Regions from separate parts of the Hydrogenophaga sp. UC242_50 genome, predicted to be linked through region 2. Evidence: riboswitches for the same ligand, from Rfam matches in the RefSeq annotation. Region 2 holds a riboswitch; the other holds the start of a gene.
The links. Region 2 has a riboswitch for cobalamin ahead of ACFJGX_RS14920 (TonB-dependent receptor domain-containing protein). Riboswitches for the same ligand answer to the same signal wherever they lie in the genome.
Positions count from the first base shown of each region.

Region 1: linked by a shared signal. The riboswitch ahead of ACFJGX_RS11865 (TonB-dependent siderophore receptor) and the one ahead of ACFJGX_RS14920 (TonB-dependent receptor domain-containing protein) in region 2 are both predicted to bind cobalamin.

Region 1 covers NZ_CP170553.1:2,316,100-2,324,814, reverse strand. The annotation lists gene ACFJGX_RS11895 (AMP-binding protein) at 1-526, shown strand, start outside; gene ACFJGX_RS11890 (sulfite exporter TauE/SafE family protein) at 642-1,370, shown strand; gene ACFJGX_RS11885 (LysR substrate-binding domain-containing protein) at 1,378-2,271, opposite strand; gene phnA (phosphonoacetate hydrolase) at 2,386-3,609, shown strand; gene ACFJGX_RS11875 (Bug family tripartite tricarboxylate transporter substrate binding protein) at 3,660-4,625, shown strand; partial or broken gene ACFJGX_RS11870 (Na/Pi cotransporter family protein) at 4,646-6,342, shown strand; cobalamin riboswitch at 6,373-6,642, shown strand; partial or broken gene ACFJGX_RS11865 (TonB-dependent siderophore receptor) at 6,779-8,323, shown strand; gene ACFJGX_RS11860 (TonB-dependent siderophore receptor) at 8,400-8,715, shown strand, end outside.
Region 2 covers NZ_CP170553.1:2,897,680-2,906,394, forward strand. The annotation lists partial or broken gene ACFJGX_RS14900 (sulfite exporter TauE/SafE family protein) at 1-593, opposite strand, end outside; RNA gene ssrS (6S RNA) at 596-775, opposite strand; gene ACFJGX_RS14910 (cell division protein ZapA) at 849-1,232, opposite strand; gene ACFJGX_RS14915 (DUF904 domain-containing protein) at 1,294-1,533, opposite strand; cobalamin riboswitch at 1,583-1,839, shown strand; partial or broken gene ACFJGX_RS14920 (TonB-dependent receptor domain-containing protein) at 1,917-3,627, shown strand; gene ACFJGX_RS14925 (hypothetical protein) at 3,646-3,774, shown strand; gene ACFJGX_RS14930 (cobyrinate a,c-diamide synthase) at 3,771-5,093, shown strand; gene ACFJGX_RS14935 (cobalamin-binding protein) at 5,090-5,911, shown strand; gene ACFJGX_RS14940 (bifunctional adenosylcobinamide kinase/adenosylcobinamide-phosphate guanylyltransferase) at 5,904-6,458, shown strand; gene ACFJGX_RS14945 (ABC transporter substrate-binding protein) at 6,470-7,336, shown strand; gene ACFJGX_RS14950 (FecCD family ABC transporter permease) at 7,333-8,337, shown strand; gene ACFJGX_RS14955 (ABC transporter ATP-binding protein) at 8,334-8,715, shown strand, end outside.

The sequences.
Region 1 (8,715 bases), 580 kb from region 2:
GCAGAGCGAGCGCCCCGGCGCCGCCGGCCGCGCCGTGCCGCCTTCGCAGATCCGCATCCAGGACGCGGCCGGCCAGCCCGTGGCCGCCGGCGTGGAAGGCGAGATCGCGGTGCGCGGCCCCACGGTGTTCCTGGGCTACTGGGACGTGGCGCAGCAACGCCCCTTCAAGCCCGCCGACCCCTGGCACCGCACCGGCGACCTGGGCCGCCTCGATGGGGACGGCTGGCTGTGGTTCACCGGCCGCGCGGCGCACAAGCAACTCATCAAGAGCGGCGGTGAAAACGTCTACCCGGCCGAGGTGGAGCAGGTGCTGCTCGAACATCCGGCCGTGGCCGAGGCCTTCGTGTTCGGCCGGGCGGATGAGAAATGGGGCGAGGCCGTGCACGCGGCCTGCGCGCTCAAGCCCGGCGCGACGGCCACCGAGGCCGAGCTGATCGGTTTCGTGGAACAGCGGCTGGCGCGCTACAAGCGGCCGCAGCGCGTGAGCTTCGGGCCCGCGCCACTGGAACGCGTGGCGCGGACCTGAGCAGCGCCTGCCGGTGCTTCGAGGGCTCGCCGGGGTCGGGCCACCCTGCGGCGCGCGGAAGCTGGTTACAGTTCTGCCCAGCCCGACAACCCTCATTCATTCAGATCCCATGTCCATGGACTTCACGCTGGTGCTCGTGCTCGGGCTGGTGGCCGGCACGGTGGGCGGCGTCGTCGGCTTCGGCACCTCCATCATGTTGATGCCGGCCCTGGTGCTGGTGTTCGGGCCGCGCGAGGCCGTGCCCATCATGGCAATCGCTTCGATGATGGCGAACGCCTCGCGGGTCGCCGCCTGGTGGCGGGAGGTGGACTGGCGCGTGGTCGGCGTCTACAGCGCGACCGGCATGCCCGCCGCGGCACTCGGCGCGGCGACGCTGCTGGTCCTGCCAGGCCGGATCGTGGAGGCGGTGATGGGCCTGTTTTTCCTCGCCATGATCCCCTTGCGCCGCTGGATGGCGCGCCAGGCCCTGGTGCTCCGGCTCTGGCATCTGGCCCTGGTCGGCCTGGGCATCGGCTTCCTGACAGGCATCGTCGTCAGCACCGGTCCCATCAACGCGCCCTTCTTTCTGGCGCACGGACTGGTCAAAGGGGCGTACCTGGGCACGGAGGCGATGAGCTCACTGGGTGTCTATGCCGCCAAGACGCTGGCCTTTGGCACGCTGGGCGGGCTGCCCCTGGCGTCCGTGGCGAAGGGCCTGGTGATCGGATCGTCGTTGATGGCCGGCGCGTTCATCGCGAAGCGCTACGTCCGCCAGCTCGACGCGGAGAGATTCCGGCTGCTCATGGATGGCCTGTTGCTGGTGGCGGGCGGCACCATGCTCTGGAGCGCCGTGGCCAACCACTAGGCCGCGGCTACTGCGCGGCACGCTCGCTGGCGGCGTGCAGCCATGCGAGGAACTCGCGCAGGTGCTTGGGTTTGTCGGAGTCCAGTGGCACCAGCACGAAGTAGGCGCTGCCCGGCACCTGCCACCGCGGGAACGGCGTGACCAGCCGGCCGAGCTCCACGTCGGCCGCCAGTGTGGGGAAGGTGCCGATGCCGAACCCCATGCCGTCGACCACGGCCTGCAGCGTGACGAAGAAGTGGTCGAAGCGCAGCGTCTGCATCGGGCGCAGGTCCGCGCAACCCGCCGCGCCGAGCCAGTTCTCCCAGTCGCCAGGCCGGGACTCGGTGGACAGCAGCACCGCCTTCTCCAGATGCCGCGGCGTTTTCAGCGCGCGCCCCCGGAGCAGCGTTGCGCTGGCAATGACGGTCGTGTTTTCGGTGAACAGCGGCGCCACCTCGAACTGCGTCTGGTCGCCGGGCGCCCGGCGAATGGCGACATCGAAGCTGCCCTTGAGGACCGGGTCGTGGCTGAAGGCCGTGGAAATGCGCACTTCGGTGGCGGGATGGCGCGCGCGGAACTCCGCCAGCTGCGGGATCAGCCAGCGCATCGCCAGCGTGGCCGGGGCGTTGACGCGGATCACCTTGCTCGCGGCGTTCTTGCCATAGCGCCGGGACGCGTCGCTGATGTGGTCGAACGCGGCACTGATCTCGCGCGCGAAGGCTTTGGCATGTCCCGTCGCCACCATGCGCTGGCCTTCCTTGCGGAACAGGGGCTGGCCCAGCGAGTGCTCCAGCAGCTGGATCTGCCGGCTCACCGCACCGTGGGTGAGGTTCAGTTCTTTCGCGGCCTCGGTGTAGCTGCCGGCGCGTGCCGTCACTTCGAAGATGCGCAAGGCGTTGAGGGGCGGGAGCTGGTGGGGCATGGTGGGCGGGCCAGGTGGGTGGGGACGGAAACCATTTGATCCGTGATTTTTACTCACGGCAAGACGATTATTTATCGATGGTGTCAGTTTATCTATCCAAATAAGCTTCGACCCATGAACACAGCCACCCTCACCGTCAACCAGCGCACCTACAACACCCCTGGCACACCGACCGTCATCGTCTGCATCGACGGTTGTGAGCAGGAGTACATCAACCAGGCCGTGCAGGCGGGGCATGCGCCCTTCTTCGCCCGGCTGTCACAAGGGGGCACCGTGCTGTCGGGCGACTGCGTGATGCCCTCCTTCACGAACCCGAACAACCTGTCGATCGTCACCGGCGCGCCGCCCAGCGTGCACGGCATCTGCGGCAACTACTTCTTCGATCCCGAGCAGAACGCCGAGGTGCTGATGAACGATGCGCGCTACCTTCGCGCGCCGACCATCCTGGCGCAGCTCGCGCAGGCCGGGGGGACGGTGGCGGTCGTCACGGCCAAGGACAAGCTTCGCAGCCTGCTCGGCCACGGGCTCCAGGGCATCTGCTTCTCCGCGGAGAAGGCCGACCAGGCCACCCTGAAAGACAACGGCATCGAGGACGTGCTGGCCAAGGTCGGCCTGCCCTTGCCGTCGGTGTACAGCGCGGACCTCTCGGAGTTCGTGTTCGCGGCGGGGGTGATGCTGCTGCGCACCGAGCGGCCGGACCTCATGTACCTGTCGACCACCGACTACGTGCAGCACAAGTTCGCGCCGGGCACCGAAGGCGCGAACAGCTTCTACGCCATGATGGACCGCTACCTGCAGGAGCTGGACCGGCTCGGGGCGGTGATCGGCATCACCGCGGACCATGGCATGAACGCGAAGAGCGATGCGCTGGGCAAGCCCAACATCGTGTTCCTGCAGGACCTGCTGGACCGCACCGCCGGCCTGGGCAAGGCCCGCGTGCTGCTGCCGATCACCGACCCGTACGTGGTGCATCACGGCGCCCTGGGTTCGTATGCCACGGTCTATGTGTCGAACCCGGCGGACATCCCCGCGATCCAGCAACAGCTGCTGCGGATCCCCGAGGTGGAAGACGTGCTGGACCGGGCGAGCGCCGCCGCCCGCTTCGAGCTGCCGCCCGACCGCATCGGGGATCTGGTGGTGCTGAGCCACCGGCTGTCGGTGCTGGGCACCTCGAGCAGCCAGCACGACCTGTCGGGGCTCACGGTGCCGCTGCGCTCCCACGGCGGGCTGTCCGAGCAACGCGTTCCCCTTCTCTTCAACCGCGTGCTCACGGGCGTGCCGCAACGGCGGCTGCGGAATTTTGACGTCATTGACCTGGCGCTGAACCACACAGCCTAGGCCACTGGCCATCGGTGCGTTCGAAAACTTCAACAAAGGAGACATCCCCCATGATCAGCTGGAAGCAAAAAGGAATCCTGGTTTGCCTTGGACTCTGGGCGGCGGGATCCGCCACCGCCCAGGCCTTCCCGAACAAACCGGTCCGCATCGTGGTGGGGTTCGCCGCCGGAGGGTCCACCGACAAGCTCGCCCGTGTGCTGGCCCAGCGCATGACCGAACTGCTGGGCCAGTCGGTGATCGTGGACAACCGGCCCGGCGCGGCCGGCAACCTCGCGGCCGAGATGGTGGCCGCGGCGCCGCCGGACGGCTACACCGTCTTCATGGCGACGCTCAGCAGCCAGGCGATCAACCCCCATCTCTACAAGCTCAAGTTCGATCCGATCAAATCGTTCGAGCCCATCGCGCTGGTGCGCAAGTACCCCTTGCTGCTCGTCGTGCCGCCCCAGCTGCGCGTGAACTCCGTGCCCGAACTCATCGCCCATGCGAAGGCCAACCCGGGCACGTTCTACGCCTCGTCGGGCAACGGCTCGCCGGCCCACCTCGCAGGGGAGATCTTCAAGAGCGCCACCGGCACCGACGTGCAGCACATCCCCTACAAGGGCGGCGGCCCTGCCATGGTCGCGCTGATGTCGAACGAGGCGCAGTTCGGCTTCGAGACCATGCCCAGCGCCATCGGCCACGCGCGCGGCGGCAAGCTCAAGGGCCTGGCCGTGACCTCCGACCGGCGCTCCACCGCCGCCCCCGAGCTGCCGACGATGCAGGAGGCGGGCGTGAAGGACTTCTCGGTGACCTCATGGGCCGGCCTGCTCGCGCCCGCCGGCACACCGAAGCCGGTGCTCGAGCGCCTGACCCAGGCGGCGCAGAACGCGATCGGCAGCCCCACCGTCAACGCGGCCCTGGCCAGCGATGGCGCCGAACCCGGCACGGGCGGCGGCGCCGAATTCAAGCGCTTCATGGACGACGAGCTCCAGGCCTGGGGCAAGGTGGTGCGGGCATCGGGGGCGAAGGTCGACTGAGCTTGCGATCGGCTGCCGACATGAAACACCTGTTGAATCTTCTGGCGGCGATCGCCCTGCTCGTCTGGTCCACCCAGCTTGTGCGCACCGGCATCCTGCGCGTGTTCGGTGCCAACCTGAGGCAGGTCCTGGCGCGCAGCATCGGCAACCGCTTCACCGCGGCCCTCTCGGGCCTGGGCGTCACGGCCCTGGTGCAGTCGAGCACGGCGACCGCGCTCATCGTGTCGTCCTTCGTCGGGCAGGGGCTGCTGAGCCTGCCGGTGGCCCTCGCGGTGATGCTGGGTGCCGACATCGGCACCAGCCTGATGACGGTGGTGTTCTCTTTCGACCTGTCCTGGCTGTCGCCGCTGCTCATTCTCGGTGGGGTGGTGATGTTCATCTCCCGCCAGCAAACGGCCGTCGGCCGTGTGGGCCGGGTGCTGATCGGCCTGGGGCTGATGCTGCTGGCGCTGCGCCTGGTGTCGCAGTCCACCGAGGTGCTGACCCAGTCGCCCGTGGTGAAGGCGCTGCTGGTCTCCGTCAACAGCGATCTGCTGCTGGAGATCACGGTGGGCGCCGCGCTGGCCCTCATGGCCTATTCCAGCCTGGCCATCGTGCCTGCTGACCGCCACCCTCGCGGCGTCCGGTGTCGTGCCCACGGACATGGCCCTGGGCATGGTGCTGGGCGCCAACCTGGGCAGCGGTCTGCTGGCCGTGGTGACCACGGCGCGTTCGGCCATCGAGGTGCGCCAGGTGCCGCTGGGCAACCTGATGTTCAAGGCCTTGGGCGTGCTGCTGGCGGCGCCGCTGGCGCCGGAATGGCTGCACGGCATGCAGCCCTATGTGGCGGACCCGGCGACGCTGGTGGTGCTGTTCCACCTGAGCTTCAACATCGCCGTCGCCCTCCTGTTCATCGGCGTCACCCAGATCGTGGCGCGCTGGGTCGAGCGCCTGCTGCCCAAGCCCGACAAGAACCGGGTGGCCGGGCGGCCGCACCACCTGGACCCGTCGGCGCTGGCCAGCGCCCTCGCTGGCGATCTCCTGCGCGGCGCGCGAGGCCATGCACCAGGCCGACGTGGTCGAGACCATGATGGTCGGCATGCTGGCCGTGATCAAGAACAACGACCTGCGCCTGGCCGAGGAGTTGCGCAAGCTCGATGACTCGGTCGACGAGCTGTACTCGGCCATCAAGTACTACCTGACCAAGATCTCCCGCGAGGCGCTGGCCGAAGAAGAAAGCCGGCGCTGGGCCGACATCATCAGCTTCACCATCAACATGGAGCAGATCGGCGACACCGTCGAGCGCGTGCTGCTGGACATCGAGGACAAGAAGATCAAGATGGGGCGCAATTTCTCGGACGCCGGCATGGCCGAGATCTGCGAGCTGCACGCCCGGCTCATCGACAACCTGCGCCTGGGCATGAGCGTGTTCCTCAACGGCAACGTGCGCGACGCGCAAAAGCTGCTGGAGGAAAAGGCGCGCTTCCGGGACCTGGAGCGCGCCTACGCCACCAGCCACCTCGTGCGCCTGACCGACAACACCGTGCAAAGCATCGAGACCAGCTCGCTGCACATCGACCTGATCAGCGATCTCAAGCGCATCAATTCGCACATCTGCTCGATCGCCTACCCCATCCTGGATTGCGCGGGCGCGCTCGCGCCGAACCGCCTGCGGGCGAGCCAGGGCCTGGCGGAACACGGCCTCCGAACCGAGGCGATACCCCTGCGGGTTCTATAATCGCCGGCCGGTTCGACCCTTCCATCGGGTCGAACCGCACGGTTCGAAGGTGCCCCGCCGCCAGCCATGGCGATGGGGTTAAACGGGAAACAGGTGACGGCGTCTTTCACGGCGCAACAAGCCTGTGCTGCCCCCGCAACGGTCAGCGGATTCGGGAACGCTCACGCGATGCCACGGCATCGGCAGCCACTGCGCCTCCAGGCGTGGGAAGGCGAGAAGTTCCTGTCGCGAGCATGCCCACAACGCCTGCACGACGACGCTCCGCGAGCCCGGATACCGGCCTTCGCATCGCCTTCGGACGCTGCGGGAGTGCGTGGTCCGGGCCAAGCCGAGCTGCGTCCGCCAGCGCCGGCGCCGCCCCACCATCACGTTCCCTCCCCACGCGTTTTTCTGTCGTTGGGCCTGCGGGGACGCGGGCCGTTGGAGGAGAGTTCTCATGCGTCATTCATTGCCCGCGCGTCAGCGCCAGGGCCGGGCCTTTCGCGGCCACCGTTCATCCGTTTGCACCGTGGCCCTGATGGGCGCGCTGTCCTCGGCCGCCCTGGCGGCGCAGGACGCGGGGACGCTGGCACCGGTCGAGGTGCGCACCGAAGGCCTGCGCGCCAGCGAGGCGGCCACGGCCACCAAGAGCGCCACCCCCATCGAGCGCCTGCCGCGCTCGGTGAGCGCCGTCACCGACACCGAGATGAAGGCGCGCGACGCGCAGTCCGTCATGGAAGCGCTGGAGCACGCGCCGGGTCTGTACGGCGGTGGTTATTCGAGCGGTGCGCTCACGCGCGAGTACCCCATGGTGCGCGGCTTCCTGGTCTACCAGTACCTCGATGGCCTCAAGCTGCACGACAGCAACTGGGCCGAGGAGCCTTACGGGCTCGAACGCGTCGAGCTGCTGCGCGGCCCCGCGTCGGCGCTCTACGGCCAGGGCAGCCCCGGCGGCCTGATCGACCTGCGCACCAAGCGCCCCACGGCCGAGACCGTGCGCGAGGTGGGCCTGCGCGTGGGCAGCCATGGGCTGCGCCAGGGCCAGTTCGACCTGGGCGGCGCGCTGAACGCCGACGCCACCTGGCAGTACCGCCTCACGGGCCTGGTGCGCAAGGGCGATGGCGAGATCGACCACACCCAGTCCGATCGCCGCTACTTCGCCGGCGCCCTCACCTGGAAGCCCGACGCCGCCACCCGGCTCACGCTGATGGCCAACCGCCAGGAAGACCCGAGCCTCACCGTGCACCAGCCGCTGCCGCGCGTGGGCACCATCGTGCCGGGCGCCAACGGGCGCTTCATCTCGCGCGGCCTGTTCCTCGGTGAACCGGCGCGCCACGACTCGGACAAGGACGCCTGGCGCGTGGGCTATGCGTTCTCGCACCGCTTCAACGAGGTCTGGTCCATCGAGCAGAACGCCGCCTACAAGAAGGTGGACATCCATGTGGACGAGATGCAGGCCACGGGTGTGGCGGCGGGCGCCACCGGCTGGACGCGGCGGCTGTTCGCGGCCGACTACACCATCGTGACCAAGCAGGTCGATACGCGCGTGGTGGCGCGGTTCGATGCCGTCGGCACGAAGCACCGCGTGATGCTGGGCCTGGACGCGGCGCGCGTGCCCAACTACCAGGGCACCGGCACCCGCGCGGCCCCGGCCTTCGCGCTGGACCTCTACAACCCGGTGTACGGCCAGGCCTTGCCGGCCAACCCCATCACGTCCAAGCGCGAGCAGCGCCTGCGCCAGACCGCGCTCTACGTGCAGGACCAGATCGACTGGGGGCGGCTGTCGGTGCTGGTCGGGCTGCGCCGCGACAAGGCCACGCTGGACCAGAAGACCGCCGTGCTCAACACCGTCACCGGGCACTTCAGCGATCCTTCGTACACCCCCAAGCGCGACCTGGCCACCACCGGCCAGCTGGGCGCCAGCTACGACCTGGGCGGTGGCTGGTCGCCGTTCGTGAACTACGCGGAGTCGTTCTCGCCCGTCACCGGCACCAGCGCGGCAGGCCGCCCGTTCGAGCCGCACACCGGCAAGCAGATCGAGGCCGGGGTCAAGTGGGTGCCGCCGGGCCGCGCCCTGCGTGGCCACGGCCTCGGTCTACGAACTCAAGCAGCGCAACGTGCTCACCAACGACCTGGCGAACCCGGGCTTCGCCACGCAGACGGGCGGGGTGCGCTCGCGCGGGGGCGAGATCGAGCTCAAGGCCGGGCTCGCGCGCGGCCTGGACGCCATGCTCTCGTACTCGGCGACCGACGCGGTCGTCACCGCGACCAACACCGTCAACGGGGTGGGCAAGCACCCGGTGGGCGTGCCCGAACAACAGGCCTCGGCCTGGCTGTCGTACCGCGTCGGCGCGGGCGCGCTCCAGGGCCTGAGGTTCTCGGTCGGCCTGCGCC
Region 2 (8,715 bases):
CGGCGTTGGCCAGCGCGATGGGAAAACCGAGCGCCGCGCTGGTGCGCACGGCGTTGTGGATGCTCACGTTGCACCAGGTCATGAAGGGCACGCTGACAAAACCGCCGCCCGCGCCGACCAGCCCGGAGAGCATGCCGATGACGCCGCCGGCACCCACCAGGCCCGGGGTGCCGGGCAGGGTGCGCGTGGGCTTGGGTTTCTTGTCGAGCAGCATCTGCGTGGCTGAGAAGCCGACGAAGGCCGCGAAGAACAGCGCGAGCCACGAGCCCTTGAGCAAGGCGAAGATGCCCAGGCTGGCAATGGCGGAGCCCAGCACGATGCCGGGGGCGAGGCCCTTGACGATGTCCCAGCGCACGGCGCCGCGTTTGTGGTGCGCACGCACGCTGGAGATGGACGTGAAGATGATGGTGGCGCATGGAGGTGGCGATGGCCATCTTGACCGCGAGATCCGCTTCCACACCGCGCCCCGCGAGGATGAAGGTGATGAAGGGCACCATCAGCATGCCTCCACCGATGCCCAACAAGCCGGCCAGGAAACCGGTGCCCAGGCCGAGCGCGGCCAACTCGAGAATCAGGAGGGGGTCTAAAGGCATGAAAGGTGTCTGCAAGTGCCGCCGGACCGGCATCCTGAACCGGGGTTCAGGTGGGCGAGGGCAGCGGGGCTTCGGGTTCGTCTGACGCGAGACGCTCGCACCAGCCACGCAATGTACCAAGCCCGGGCTCTATGAGCATTGGTTCAAGGAAATATAAAGCCCGACGCGCACTGCAGACGGTTCAAATTGTAGGCGCTGCATGCGGCCCACGAGGACCATCGGTCGATAAATTCTCGCGCAGTGACCAGCGGCGCGTCAGAGCAGGCGCCCGTCCTTGTCGAGCGTCTGGTCCAGGCGGCGCATCAGCTCTTCCACGCGGGCCTGCGTCTGGGGGTCGAGCGGCTCGCTGTCGAAGCCACCACCGGCTTCGGCGAACGCGCTCTGCTCGGGCTGGCCGAACGACGAGGCCTGGAAGCTCTCGGCTTCCTTCTGCGAGAGTTCGAACGCGAGGTTGAGCGAGGCCAGCACCGCGATGCGGTCGCGCGCCTTCACCTTGCCCGCATCGCGGATGCGGCACATGGCGGTGTCCACGCGCTCCACCGCGTCGAGCAGCGAGGCCTCGCCACCCGGTGGGCACGAGAGCAGGTAGCTCTGGCCCATGATCTGCACTTCAATCTGTTTGCTGCCGGGTTTGCTCATTGGAATACCTCCGTGCTTCGCACTGCGGTGCGAGCTGGCTTGGGGCGGCCCGACGCGGCGCTCATGACCGTTCCTTGCGGGTGTCGGGGGTGACATCGGTCATGCCGGGGGGCAGGCGATCGAGCAAGGCATCAATGCGGGCGCGGGCGGCCATCAGCCGGGACTTGAGCGAGTCGCGCTCGGCCTGCAGCGCATGCACCTGTTCCACCAGCAGGCTGTTGGTGCGCTGCAGTTCTTCGTGTCGCAGCAACAGGCGCTCGACACGTTCGGTGATCTGATCAAAGTGCTTGGGATCGGCCATGGTGGGACTCGAAGTTTTCACATTGTAGGGTTGCCCCGGGTGTGCGCGCCGTAGAATGCCGGTTGTTGGTGCTCGCGGTGTGGTTCACATGCCGCAGTTCAACGGGAAGCAGGAGGGTCACACCCCAGGGATGGGACCTAACCTGCGCTGCCCCCGCAACGGTAAGCAGACGAGCGCGATGAGCGCATGCGCGAACGGTCTCTCAGCCTCCATCCGACAGCCACTGGACGACACGCCGTGTCATCTGGGAAGGCGATGGAGGTCGGTCTGTCAGCCCGGATACCGGCCAACAAGGTGGTGGTGCGTCTGGCGACAGACGCTCCACCGTGATGCCCATGCGCCGTCGGGGAAGATGGCGAGGGTCTCCTGTCTGTTTCTTCATCATGAAAAATCGCACCCTGCGCGCGCCCCTGGCCGCGCTACCGCTGGCGTTGCTGGCGGGCTTTGGCACGTCGGTCGCCCACGCTCAGTCCTCCTCTTCTTCCTCCGCTGACACCACCCTGAGGGAAACGGTGGTCACGGCCACCCGGGTCGAAACCCGCACCGATGCCGTGCTCAGCGACGTCGTCGTGATCGACGCCGACGTGATCCAGCAGTCCGCGGGCCGCTCGCTGTCCGAAGTGCTGTCGCGCAACGCGGGCCTGCAGATGTCGTCCAACGGCGGCCTGGGCAAGCAGTCGGGCCTGTTCATCCGCGGCACCGAAACCCGCCACGTGCTGCTGCTGATCGACGGCGTGCGCTACGGCTCCAGCACCTCCGGTGCGGCCGTGCTGGACAACATTCCGCTGAGCGCGATCGATCGCATCGAAGTGCTCAAGGGCCCGGCCTCGGGCCTCTATGGCAGCGATGCGGTGGGCGGCGTGGTGCAGGTTTTCACCAAGCGCGGCGTGAAGGGTTTCCATCCGCAGGCCAGCGTCACGCTCGGCAGCTTCGGGCACCGTGAAATCACCGCCGGCATCAGCGGTGGCAACGACACGATCACCTACAACCTCAGCCTGGGTTCCTTGCGCGAGGACGGCTTCTCGTCGACCAACCGAAACGTGGCCTTCGGCAACCACAACCCCGACAAGGACGGCTTCGACCAGGACAGCCTGTCAGCCTCGCTGCGCTGGGCCATCGCGCCGGGCTGGACGACCGATGTCAACTTCACCCAGGCCGACGGCGTCAGCCAGTTCGACCAGGGGCCGGGCACCTTCAACGTGCGCTCGGAAACCACCACCCGCGTGACGGGCTGGGGCCTGGAGCGCAAGTGGTCGGCCGATTCGCGCACCCAGCTGCGCCTCTCGCGCAGCGAGGACCGGTCCGACAGTTTCGAGACTTCGCCCACGCCCTCGGTGTTCAACACCGCGCAGACTCAGGCCACGCTGCAGCACGACTGGAACACCGCGCTGGGCAACCTGCTGGTGGGCCTGGAGTCGATCAAGGAAGAGGTGTCGGGCACGCAGGCCTACGCGGTGAACTCGCGCACCACGGACGCGGCCTTCGTGGGCCTGACCGGCCAGGCCGGCCAGCACCTCTGGCAGGCCAACCTGCGGCGCGACGACAACTCGCAGTTCGGCGGCGCCACCACCGGTTTCGCCAGCTACGGCTTCCAGCTCACGCCGAACTGGCGCCCGCACGTGGCCTACGGCACCTCGTTCAAGATGCCGTCGTTCAACACGCTGTACTACGTCTCAGCGTTCTTCAACGGCAATCCCACCACGCAACCCGAGCGGGGCAAGAACCGCGAAGCAGGGCTGACCTACACCCAGGGATTGCACGAAGTGAAGCTCATCCGCTTCGACAACCGGGTGCGCGGCTTCATCACGCTGCAGCCGGCGGTGGCGCAACGTGCCTCGCGCGCGCCTCGAAGGCTGGTCGCTGGCCTACACCGGCTCGGCCGGTGCCTGGAGCTGGTTCACCAACCTGGAGTTGCTGGACGCGCGCAACGAGATCAACCAACGCAAGCTGCAACGCCGCGCCGACGAGGTGCTGACCGCCAGCCTGGACCACCGCATCGGTGCCTGGAACTGGGGTGCGTCGATGCAGCTCGTGGCGGAGCGTTTCGACGACGCCGCCAACACGCGCCGCCTGCCGGGCTTCGGCACGCTGGACCTGCACGCCCGCTACGCCGTGAACAAGGACTGGTCCGTCGCCCTGCGCCTGAACAACGTGGGTGACAAGTTCTATGAGACCGCGTACGGCTACAACCAGCCGGGCCGCGCGGCCTTCGTCACCCTCAACTGGGCGCCGCAGCGGTGACGCGGCATTGCCCGGCCATCCTGGTGGCTGCCCCGGCTTCAGGCCAGGGCAAGACCACCGTGGCCGCGGCACTGGCGCGCCTGCACACGCGCGCCGGTCGGCGTGTGCGGGCCTTCAAATGCGGGCCCGATTTCTTGGACCCGCACTGGCTCGCGCTGGCCACCGGGCACCCGGTGCACAACCTCGATCTGTGGATGACGGGCGAAGACGATGCCCGCGCCCGCCTGCACGAAGCCGCCGGGCAGGCCGACCTGATCGTGGTCGAAGGGGTGATGGGCCTGTTCGACGGCGAACCCAGCGCGGCCGACCTGGCGCAGCGCTTCGGCCTGCCGGTGCTCGCGGTGATCGATGCCTCGGCCATGGCGGGCACCTTCGGTGCGCTGGCATTTGGCCTGCGCCATTTCCGCCCCGGCCTGCCCTGGGCCGGCGTGCTGGCGAACCGCGTGGGCAGCGAGCGCCATGCGCAGATGCTGCGCGAGGCGCTGGCCGGTGACGAGGCCCAGTTCCTGGGTGCGGTCATGCGCGACGCGGCGTTCTCGCTGCCCGAGCGCCACCTGGGCCTGACCGTGGCCGCCGAGCTGCCCGACGCGCTGGCCCGGCTCGACGCCGCCGCCGACGCGCTGTCGCGCACGCCGCTGGGCCGGATGGAGGGTGACGCGCTGGGGCGCTGGTCGGTGGCGTTCGACGTGCCCGCCGAGGTGCCGGTCGACGCGCATTTGCTCACGGGCAAGACCATCGCCATCGCGCGCGACGCGGCTTTCTGTTTCATCTACCCGGCCAACCTGGATGTGCTGTGCGCGCTCGGCGCCGAGCTGGTTTTCTTCTCGCCGCTGGCCAACGAGCCGCTGCCGCCGTGCGACGCGGTCTGGTTGCCCGGCGGTTATCCCGAACTGCACACCGACGCACTGGCGGCGGCCACCCGCACCCGAGACGGCCTGCGCGCGCATGCCCAGGCCGGGCGGCCGGTGTGGGCAGAATGCGGCGGCATGATGCCGCTGTTCGATCAAATGATGTCCAGCGACGGCCATGCCGCCGCCACCTGGGGCCTCTTGCCGGGCCAGGTGCTCATGCAGAAGCGGCTGGCGGCCCTGGGGCCGCAGCAACTGCCGCTGCCCGCGGGCACCTTGCGCGGCCACACCTTTCACTACTCGCGCTGCGAGACCCCGCTGCAGCCGGTGCGCCACGCCGAACGGGCGCGCGGTGGTGCCGGCGAAGCCGTGTACCGCGTGGGCCCGGTGCAGGCGAGTTACTTCCACGCCTGGTTCCCGTCCAGCCCGGCGGCGGCGGCCTCGCTGTTCCTTGCAGGAGGTGCCGCATGAACCCGCCGACCCTTGGCCCGCAGCGCATCGTCTGCCTGACCGAAGAAACCACCGAGTGGCTGTACCTGCTCGGGCAGGAGCACCGCATCGTCGGCATTTCCGGCTACACCGTGCGGCCGCGCCGGGCGCGCGACGAGAAGCCCAAGGTCAGCGCCTTCCTGAACGCGAAGATCGACAAGATCCTCGCGCTGCAACCCGACTGCGTGTTCGGCTTCTCCGACCTGCAGGCCGACATCGCCGCCGAACTCATCCGCGCGGGCGTGCAGGTGACGGTGTTCAACCAGCGCAGCGTGGAAGAGATTTTGTCCATGCTGTACCAGGTGGCGGCGATCGTGGGCTGTGCCGACGAAGGCCTGGCCTGGATCGAGGCCACGCGGGCCCGGCTCGATGGCATCCGCGCCGCCGTGCAGGCCCTGCAGGCCGGCGGCAAGCGCCGCCCGCGCGTGTTCTTCGAGGAATGGGACGAGCCGCACATCAGCGGCATCCGCTGGGTCTCCGAGCTGATGGGCATCGCGGGGGGCGACGACGTGTTCCCCGAACTCGCGCGCATGCCGCTGGGCAAGGACCGCATCATTGCCGACGGCGCCGAGATCGTGCGCCGCAACCCCGACATTGTGATCGGCTCCTGGTGCGGCAAGAAATTCCGACCCGAGAAGGTGGCCGCGCGCGCCGGCTGGCAGGACGTGAACGCGGTGAAGCACGGCCAGCTGTTCGAGATCAAGTCGGCCGACATCCTGCAGCCCGGGCCCGCCGCGCTCACCGATGGGGTGGCGCAGCTGCACCGCATCGTCACCCAATGGATGGCGCAGCATGGCTGAGATCGCGCGCAGCGAATTCATCCTCGGCGGCCAGCGCAGCGGCAAGTCGCGCCGCGCGGAGTTGCTCGCGCGCCAGTGGCTGGCGACGGACACCGCCCACCGCGCGGTGATGATCGCCACCGGCCAGCCCTGGGACGAGGAAATGCGCGAGCGCATCGTGCGCCACCAGCGCGACCGCGCCGAGCGCGTGCCCGGCATGGTCACCGTGGAAGAACCGCTGGCCCTGCCCGAGGCCCTGCGCGAACACAGCGCGCCGCACACCCTGGTGGTGGTGGACTGCCTCACGCTGTGGCTGACCAACCTGCTGATGCCCGCCGAGGGCGCGGCGGCCGATGCCGCCGGGCCCACGCGCCAGCTGTGCCAGGCCATCCGTGCCGCGCGCGGTCCGGTGGTGCTGGTGGGCAACGAGATCGGCCTGGGCGTGATCCCCATGGGCCGCGAGGTGCGCGCCTTCGTGGACGCGCTCGGTGGCCTGAACCAGGCCGTGGCCGCCGCCTGCGAGCGCGTCACGCTGATGGCGGCGGGCCTGCCCCTGACCCTGAAATGAAAGCCCGATCCATGACCCGCTTCTGGCGCCTTCTCTCACTCGGCCTGCTGATCGGCGGCGCGGCGCACGCCGCCGGGGTGGAAGTGACCGACGACCGCGGCGTGACCGTGACGCTGGCGCAATCGCCGCAGCGCATCGTCTCCCTGCTGCCTTCGTTGACCGAAACCGTGTGCGAGCTGGGCCAGTGCGAACGGCTGGTCGGCGTGGACCGGTACTCCAACCACCCGGCCTTCGTGCGCACCCTGCCGCAGACCGGCGGCGGCATCGACCCCAACATCGAGGCCATCGTGGCCCTGAAACCCGACGTGGTGCTCATGGCCACCTCGTCGCGCGGCGTGCAGCGGCTGGAGTCGCTGGGCGTGAAGGTGCTGGCGATGGAGCCCAAGAGCTCGGCCGACGCGCAGCGCGTCATGGGCAAGCTCGGCCAGCTGCTGGAGGTGCCCGATGCGCAGCGCATCTGGCGCGCGATCGACGCCAGCGTGTCGGCGGTGGCGCAGTCGCTGCCGCCGGGCGCGCGCCAGCTGCGCGTGTACTACGAGGTGAGCACCGGGGGCTATGCCGCCGGCACCGGCTCCTTCATCGGCGAGCTGATGGCGCGCCTGGGCGTGCAGAACATCGTCGCGCCCTCGCTGGGGCCTTTCCCGCGCGTCAACCCCGAGTACGTGGTGCGCGCCAACCCCGACCTCATCATGATCGGCGCGCGCAACGTGCAGGGCCTGGAAACCCGGCCGGGCTGGCGCGGCATCCGCGCCCTGCGCGAGCGCCGCCTCTGCGTCTTCACGGCCGAGGAGTCCGACGTGCTGGTGCGCCCGGGCCCGCGCATGGCCGAGGCCGCGCGCCTCATGGCGCGCTGCATCACCGAAAAGGGCTTGAAGTGAGCGGCGCCCGCCACAGCCTCTGGCTCGGCAGCGCGCTGCTGATCGCGGCGGCGGCCGTGCTGCTGCTGGGCGCGGGCGTGGGCAGCACCGGCTTCGACAGCGTGCTCAACGCCCGGCACGACCCGGTGGCCTGGCAGATCCTGTGGGACATCCGCCTGCCGCGCACGCTCGGCGCCTGGGTGGCCGGCGGCCTGCTCGGCCTGGCCGGCGCGGTGGCGCAAGGCCTGTTCCGCAACCCATTGGCCGACCCCTATCTGCTGGGCAGCGCCTCGGGCGCGGCGCTCGGCGTGGCCCTGGCGCTGGCCCTGTTCGGCACCACGCCGTTCGCCACGCAATGGGCCGTGCGCCTGGGCCTGACCGGCGCGGCCTTCACCGGCGCGGTGATCGGCGTGGTGCTCACGCTGGCGCTGGCCAAGGGCGTGCAGCACACCCTGCGCCTGCTGCTGGCTGGTGTGATCGTGGGCGTGGTGCTGGGCGCCGCGCGCGACCTCGTCACCATCGCCTCGCCCGACACCTTGCAGGCCATGCAGGGTTTCATGCTGGGCAGCACCGGCTTCGTGGGCTGGGCCGCCTGCGGCGTGATGGCCGCCATGGGGCTCGCCGCGCTGCTGGTGGCCGCCTCGCTCGGCCGCGTGCTCGACGGCCTGGCACTGGGTGAGGCCACCGCGATCAGCCTGGGCCTGCCGCTGGTGGCCGTGCGCGCCGTGCTGGTGGCGGTGCTGGCGCTGGCCACCGGCGCGGCCGTGGCACAGACTGGCCTGATCGCCTTCGTGGGCCTGGCCTCGCCGCACCTGGTGCGCTCCATCGTGAAGACCACGCACGGCCGCCTGATCGTGCTGAGCGCCTTGATGGGCGGCCTGCTGTTGATGGCCGCCGATGTGCTCGCGCGCTGGATCATCGCGCCGCAGGAACTGCCGGTGGGCGTGCTCACCGCCGTGTTGGGCGGCAGCTACCTGCTGTGGCTGATGCATCGGCGGCGCCGACCGGGGAGTGGCTTGTGACGGCCGCGCTGCAGGCCCAGGGCATCGGCGTGGCGCTGGGCGGCACGCCGGTGCTGCACGGCATCGACGTGGCCTTGCCTGCCGCGCGCTGGACCAGCGTCGTCGGTCCCAACGGCGCGGGCAAGTCCACCCTGTTGAAAACCCTGGCCGGCCTGCTGCCGCACAGCGGCCAGGTGCAGCTGCTGAACCGCCCGCTCGCGCAATGGCGCGGCCGCGAGCGCGCGCGCCGACTGGCCTGGCTGGGGCAGGGCGAGCAGGGCGCGGACGACCTCAGCGTGTGGGACGTGGCGATGCTCGGCCGCCTGCCGCACCAGCCCTGGCTGGCCCCACCGTCCGAGGCCGACCGCGCCGCGGTCGAGCAGGCCCTGCGCGCCACCC